3 regions of the Arvimicrobium flavum genome follow, and region 1 is predicted to be linked to each of the others. Evidence: predicted binding sites of a transcription regulator. Region 1 holds the regulator's gene; each other region holds the start of a gene.
What was found. The regulator PhoB, encoded in region 1, activates phosphate uptake and scavenging genes when phosphate is short. The targets are predictions, from matches to a motif close to TGTCATNNANCTGTCAT.
Positions count from the first base shown of each region.

Region 1 (2,262 bases):
CACGGCGAAGGTGGAGGAACTCATCGACGAGCTGCGCCAGAACTACACGATCGTCATCGTGACGCACTCCATGCAGCAGGCCGCGCGCGTGTCGCAGCGCACCGCGATGTTCCACCTCGGCTACCTGGTCGAGGAAGGGGCGACGGACAAGATGTTCACCAACCCCGACGACAAGCGCACGCAGGACTACATCACCGGCCGTTTCGGCTGAGTGGACGCGACTCTAGACGCCGAGGACATCATGGGCGAGCACACCGTCTCCTCCTTCGACGAGGACCTGAAGCATATCCATCAGCTCATCCGCGACATGGGCGAGCATGCCGGCCGGATGGTGCAGGCCGCGACCCGCGCGCTCTTGGCCTCCGACGTGGCGTTGGGGCAGCGTGTCGTCTCCGACGACGCGATCATGGACACCAAGCAGCGCGAGCTGGACGACCGTGCGATCAGGCTGATCGCCCTGCGCCAGCCTATGGCGCAGGACCTGCGCGCCGTGGTCGGGGCCATCCGCATGGCGGCCGATCTCGAACGCATCGGAGATCTCGCCAAGAACATCGCCAAGCGCGTCGGCGCGGTCGGAATGACGGCCATCCCCAAGGCGCCGTCCAACAGCATCGAGCTGATGGCCGCCCAGGTGCTCGAGCAGGTCGAAGGCGTCATCGAACACTATGTCGGCAAGGATGCCGAGGCGCTTGTCCAACTGCGCGTCGACGACCGCCAGATCGACGCCAAGTATACCGCGGTGTTCCGCGAGCTGCTGACCTACATGATGGAGGACCCGCGCAACATCACGGCCTGCACGCACCTCCTGTTCTGCGCCAAGAACCTGGAGCGCATCGGCGACCATGTCACCAACATCGCCGAGAACGCCTATTTCGTGATCACCGGCAGGCAGTTGCCGCTCAACCGGCCGAAGCTCGACGAAACGTCGGCGTCGGCTCTCGCCGACTGAAGCTGCAGGACAGGCCGATGATTGCTCCCAAGGTCATGGTGGTGGAGGACGAGGAGCCGCTGTGCGAACTCCTCCGCTACAATCTGGAGGCCGAAGGCTACCAGGTCGAGGTCGTCACCCGCGGCGACGAAGCCGAGCTTCGCCTGCAGGAGAACGTGCCCGACCTGCTGGTGCTCGACTGGATGATTCCGGCGGTGTCCGGCATCGAGCTCTGTCGCCGCCTGCGGATGCGGCCGGAGACGGAGCGGCTGCCGGTCATCATGCTGACGGCGCGCGGCGAGGAGAGCGACCGCGTGCGCGGCCTCTCGACGGGCGCTGACGACTACCTCGTGAAGCCGTTCTCAACGCCCGAGTTCGTGGCGCGCGTGCGTGCGCTGCTGCGCCGCGCCAAGCCCGAGGTGCTGTCCAGCGTGCTCAAGGTCGGCGACATCGTGCTCGACCGCGAATCCCATCGGGTCTATCGCAAGAAGACCGAGATCAAGCTCGGCCCGACAGAGTTCCGCCTGCTGGAATTCATGATGCAGCATCCCGGCCGCGTCTTTTCCCGTGGCCAGCTCCTCGACAATGTCTGGGGCGAAACGATCTACATCGATGAGCGGACGGTCGACGTTCACGTCGGGCGGCTGCGCAAGGCTGTCAACAATGGCCGCATGCCGGACGTCATCCGTACCATCCGCGGCGCCGGCTACGCCATCAACGAGGCGTAGCGGGTAGGTGGCCTCGGGCGAAAAGTTGCCCAAGAAACAGCTATCCTGGAACTGACGAACTGCGAGTTCGCAGTGGCCGCAACCGCCTTGTCCGAGGCGGGTGCGGCATGCTTACCTGAGGCCTTCGTACGACGGGAACCTGGGGGAGGGTGCACGTGGAGGTAACGCGCCGAACGGTTGCGGTGGCGATCGTCGCGACGATCGCGTGTCTGGCCGCGCGTGTCCCCGCCGCCATGGCTGCGCCCCCTGCTTCCCAGCCCCAGCCCATCATCTTCGCCTGGAACCGTCTCGTCCTCGAACTGGTGCGGCACACGCCGACCTATTCGCCCCCGGTCGCCAGCCGGGCGCTCGCCTATCTCGGAGTGACCGCCTTCGAGGCGATCGCCGGCGGCTCGGCCGGACTGCGCTCCCTGGCGGGCCAGCTAAACGGGCTGCAGCCCGTTCCGGCGCGGGAGAACGGCGCGGCCTATGCGGACGCCGTGGTGGTCCAGGCGGCGATGGCGCATGCCGTGCGCGAGCTCTTCTCCAACACCGGACCGACCGGCCTACGCGCGCTGAAGCTGGTCGAACGGAACCTGCATTTGGCCGCAGCCTCGGGCGTCGCCG
Region 1 covers NZ_JAQGPN010000001.1:1,538,369-1,540,630, forward strand. Annotated here, with positions in the region: gene pstB (phosphate ABC transporter ATP-binding protein PstB) at 1-211, shown strand, start outside; gene phoU (phosphate signaling complex protein PhoU) at 242-949, shown strand; gene phoB (phosphate regulon transcriptional regulator PhoB) at 967-1,656, shown strand; gene PD284_RS07620 (vanadium-dependent haloperoxidase) at 1,812-2,262, shown strand, end outside.

Region 2 (2,262 bases), 650 kb from region 1:
TAGGAAATCGCGTTGCAGCCGCCCGACGCAATGGTGACGATGCGGTTGCCCGGCTCGATCGCCAGTGCCGCCATGTCGACCTCCGGGTCCTCCCAGATCTGGGCATAGACAAGGCCGCTGAACAGCTTGGCGAAGAGCCGTTCGCCGATGCCGGCCGGCGACAGGGCGGAGTTCCTGCGCACAGCCTGGCGCAGCCGCGCTGCCGCCTGCTTCCGCGTCGCCGATGGGGGCTGGGGCCATGTCGTCGAGATGGTGTTCACGGGGGTTCCTCCAACCGAGGTCTATGCTGCGCGGCGACGCCAGAGCGGGATTGCGGCCGCCCGCTGCCGGTTCAGTTCGCGGGAAACAGTCGACCACTCGATGATCTCGATGCGTCCGTCGAAATGCTCCACCGCCGCGGTGCAGCTTTCGACCCAGTCGCCGGTGTTGACATAGGCAAGGCCGCCGAAATCGCGGAGCGCGGCGCTGTGGATGTGCCCGCAAATCACGCCGTCGACGCCTTCGCGGCGGGCCTCGCCGGCCAGCGTCTCCTCGAACCTGCCGATGAAGTTGACCGCGTGCTTGACCTTGACCTTGGCCCAGGCCGACAGCGACCAGTAGGTGAAGCCGAGCCGGCGGCGCGCCACGTTGATGTGGGTGCTGAGCCAAAGCGCGATCTCGTAGGCCCAGTCGCCCAGATAGGCGAGCCACCGCGCATGGCGCACGACCACGTCGAAGACGTCGCCATGGATGACCAGATAGCGCTTGCCGTCCGCCGCGACGTGGATGTCGGTCTCGCGTATCTCGATGCCGCCGAAATTCATGCCGCAATATTCGCGCAGGAACTCGTCGTGGTTGCCCGGCACGTAGACGATCCGCGTGCCCTTGCGCGCCTTGCGCAGCAGCTTCTGCACCACGTCGTTGTGGGACTGCGGCCAGTACCAGCCGGAGCGAAGCCGCCATCCGTCGACGATGTCGCCGACCAGGTAGATCGTCTCGGCGTCGTGCTGCCTGAGGAACTCGAGCAGGGCCGCAACCTGCGCGCCCTTGGTGCCGAGATGCACGTCGGAAAGGAACAGGGTGCGGTACTTTCGCGTCCCGGTGTTCGTTCCTGAATCGGCTGGCGCGGCATTCATCATGCAGCGCCTTTGAGCAAACGTGCGTGACAGGCGGATGACGGGGACCGATGTGAGGTTTCACACTCGCAACATTGCTGCAGTTAAGCTATTCTCCTTGCGGCCATCGTCCGACGGCAGCGCTGGGCATGCGCCATACGCGACTTCGAGGTCGGAAAATGTCGGGCATCATGCATTCGCAGATCGCCTGGTGGGCGATCCTCCGCAGGTTTGCCACGCTAAGCGCGTTCGCGCTGGCGATGGGCGGCGCTCTTGTCTCAACTGCCGGCGCGGCATCGACATGGACGCTGGATCCTGCGCAGTCGACGCTCACCTACCAGTCGGTCAAGAAAAACACGATCGTCGAGACGAACACGATCCGGAACATCTCCGGCAGCATCGACACCGACGGATCGGCGACCATCACGCTTGATCTCAATTCGGTGGATACGGGCGTCGACATCCGCAACGTGCGGATGCGCTTCCTGTTCTTCGAGACCTTCGAGTTCCCCAACGCGACGATAACCGCCAAGGTAGACCCAGCGGCTTTCGCCGACCTGCCGCAGAAGCGCCGGATGGTGGTGCCGCTGCCGGTGAAGCTCTCGCTGCACGGCGTCGACAAGGAGATCACGGCGAACGTCGCGGTCACCATGCTCACGGACAACCTCGTGTCCGTCGCGTCTCACGCTCCGGTCGCCGTCAAGGTCGAGGATTTCGGCCTGCTGCCGGCGATCGAGAAGCTGGAACGTGCGGCCAATGTGACGAACATCGTGCCGACGGCCTCGGTATCGTTCGATTTCGTCTTCGGAACCGAGCCGGCGGCCAAGCCGGAGCTCGTCCAGGTCGCGGCGACGCAAACGACCGGACCGATCGCTACCGACGCGACCAAGACGGAGTATTCCCGCGAGGAATGCACCAACCGCTTTGACGTGCTGTCAAAGACGGGAGCCATCTATTTCCGTACCGGCAGCGCGCGGCTCGATCGGCAGAGCGACCACGTGCTCGGCAGCGTGCTGGACGTTGTGACCAAATGCCCCGCGCTGAAGGTCCAGGTGTCCGGGTTCACGGATTCCGACGGCTCCGACACCGAAAACCAGAACCTTTCGGAGCGGCGGGCCAATGCGGTGAGAGACTACATCCTCAACGCCGGCGTCGCCTCCGAGCGGAT
Region 2 covers NZ_JAQGPN010000001.1:886,956-889,217, forward strand. Annotated here, with positions in the region: gene PD284_RS04365 (BtaA family protein) at 1-251, opposite strand, end outside; gene PD284_RS04370 (UDP-2,3-diacylglucosamine diphosphatase) at 282-1,115, opposite strand; gene PD284_RS04375 (OmpA family protein) at 1,274-2,262, shown strand, end outside.
Region 2: a site for PhoB is predicted at 1,142-1,158, ahead of PD284_RS04370 (UDP-2,3-diacylglucosamine diphosphatase). Genes of this name have one in related genera too.

Region 3 (2,262 bases), 1.7 Mb from region 1:
CGGCGGCAGCAGATAGTCCATCGCATTGCCGGAGAGGCGGGTGGCGAAGAACACGGCCGCCACGACCACCAGCAGCGTCGCTGCGGCGCCGAGGATGCGTCTGGCGAGGAAATCAAGCACCGGCTGGCTCCAGCTCCGGAGCTGCGGACGGCGCCTCCAGTCTATCCAGCGGGCGCATCCAGGGACGCATACCCGAGGCGCGGAACGGGAGCCTCGCATGGAACGGGTCCTCGCCATGCACGGTGATCGCGAACTGGCCGTTGCCGATTTCGAGGTCGGCATAAGCGCCGGCCGGTTCGGGCATGGTCGTGAAGCGCTCGCTCATCGACTGAACGGTGACGTGCTGGATTCCGCGGACGTTGGTCACGGTGTTCCAATGCACATGGCCGGAGAGCCACAGCGCGGCGCGCCCGGTGGCCTCGACCGCCTCTCGCACCTGCGCGTGATCAGGATAGCTCGAGTGAAGGGGGCTGCGCTGGAAGTAGTAGTTGCCGATCTGGGAGTGCCCGGACAGCGGCACATGGGTGGCGATGATGGCCGGGCGCTCATCCTCCATCAGCGCATCGACCAGCCAGCCGAGGGCCGGGGCGGCGGCCGGAAAACCGGTCTGCCGGCTGAGCTGGACGCCGGGCTGCCATACCAGCAGGCGCGTTTCGCCGAGGTCCACGACCCGGCTCTGCATGGACTGTCCGAAAATGGCCTCGTTGTCCGCCAACGAAAGGTTGGCGACGTCGTGATTGCCCATCACATGAACGCGCGGGCCGTCATAGCCGGCAAAGACCGCCGCCACTTCCGAGGCGACGCGATAGTCGTCCTCGTGAGTGGTGTCGGAGATGTGGTCGCCCAGGTCGAGCACCAGATCGACCTTCTCGGCCTTGGCTCGATCGAGGAACCGCTCCAACAACGGCAGCCCGTCCCAGCCCGGCTTCTTGGTGTGGGACTGCGGTCCGTGATGGATGTCGGTAATGATGGCGATCTTCATGGCGGCCCTGACGGAAACGTTGTTCGCCGAGGGGTAGCGCCGCTCTGTGACACTATGATGAAAACATCTCAACAACAATCTCGTTGACATTGAGCTTGTCTCAATTCAGGTATCGGCGCCCGAAGAGGATACCGCCTTGCTTGAATCTGACCTCGATGCCGACGGCTATCTCATTGATCTGGACGGAACGCTGATCGCGGGCCGGACTGTGCTCCCGGATGCAACGTGGCTGCTTGAGCAGGTGCGCGGCCGGTTCGTCATCGTCTCGAATAACGCCGAGCATACGCCCGACCAGTTGGCCCGCACGCTGCTCGGCATGGGCCTGGCCATCGACAAGGATCAACTGCTGCTGGCCGGCACGGCGGCCATCGACACCATTGCCGCCGAGTATCCGGGGGCGTCCGTTCTGCTGTTGGGAAGCGCATCGCTGCGCACCTATGCGCGTCGCAGAGGCCTTCGCATCGAAGTGCAGGGTGCGGACATCGTGCTCGTTGCCCGAGATCGCCATTTTTCCTATGCGAGACTGGCCGCCGCCGCCGAGGCGCTCAGCGACGGCGCTCAGCTCTTCGTGGCTGCGCCCGATCGCAACCACCCGGGCGCCAATGGCGAGCCGGTGCCGGAAACTGGCGCACTGGCGGCGGCGATCCTCGCCTGCGTGGGGCCGATTCCGTACCGGGTGATCGGAAAGCCTGAGCCGGCGCTGTTCGAGATGGGCTGCGCCCGGCTGGGGATCGCTGCCCGGGACGCTCTCATGATTGGCGACAATCCGGAGACCGGCGGGCTGGGATCGAGGAGGATCGGCATGCGGTTTCTGCGGGTGGAACGCGGAGAGATACGCAGAGCGCGACTCCTGCAGGTTGCGGTTTGAAGCCGGACCGCTGAGCACGGCAGAGTGGAGGGCGCAAAGATGGTTGCGGATCGCGAGAAGACTGACACGGGGCAGGGCGTTGCAGGCGTGCTGGACAGGATCCGGGCGATCCGTCGCGATCTCCCGCCGACGGCCGGCCGCATAGCCGATTTCATAACCGATCACGCTGCCGAGGTCGTCCACATGTCGGTAACGGAAGTCGCCGAGCGGGCGGAAGCGAGCGAGGGGAGCGTCATCGGGCTATGTCAGTTGCTCGGAGCGCGGGGATTCCAGCAGATCAAGATCTCGCTTGCGCGCGACCTGGTGCAGCCGGTCCAGTTCATCCACGAGGACCTGGCCCCCGACGACGACACGGCGACGGTGATCGAAAAGATCTTCCGCTCCGACCTACAGGCGCTGCAGGACACGCAGA
Region 3 covers NZ_JAQGPN010000001.1:3,209,174-3,211,435, reverse strand. Annotated here, with positions in the region: gene PD284_RS15470 (ABC transporter permease) at 1-120, opposite strand, end outside; gene PD284_RS15465 (metallophosphoesterase family protein) at 113-982, opposite strand; gene PD284_RS15460 (HAD-IIA family hydrolase) at 1,119-1,850, shown strand; gene PD284_RS15455 (MurR/RpiR family transcriptional regulator) at 1,890-2,262, shown strand, end outside.
Region 3: a site for PhoB is predicted at 1,029-1,045, ahead of PD284_RS15460 (HAD-IIA family hydrolase). Genes of this name have one in related genera too.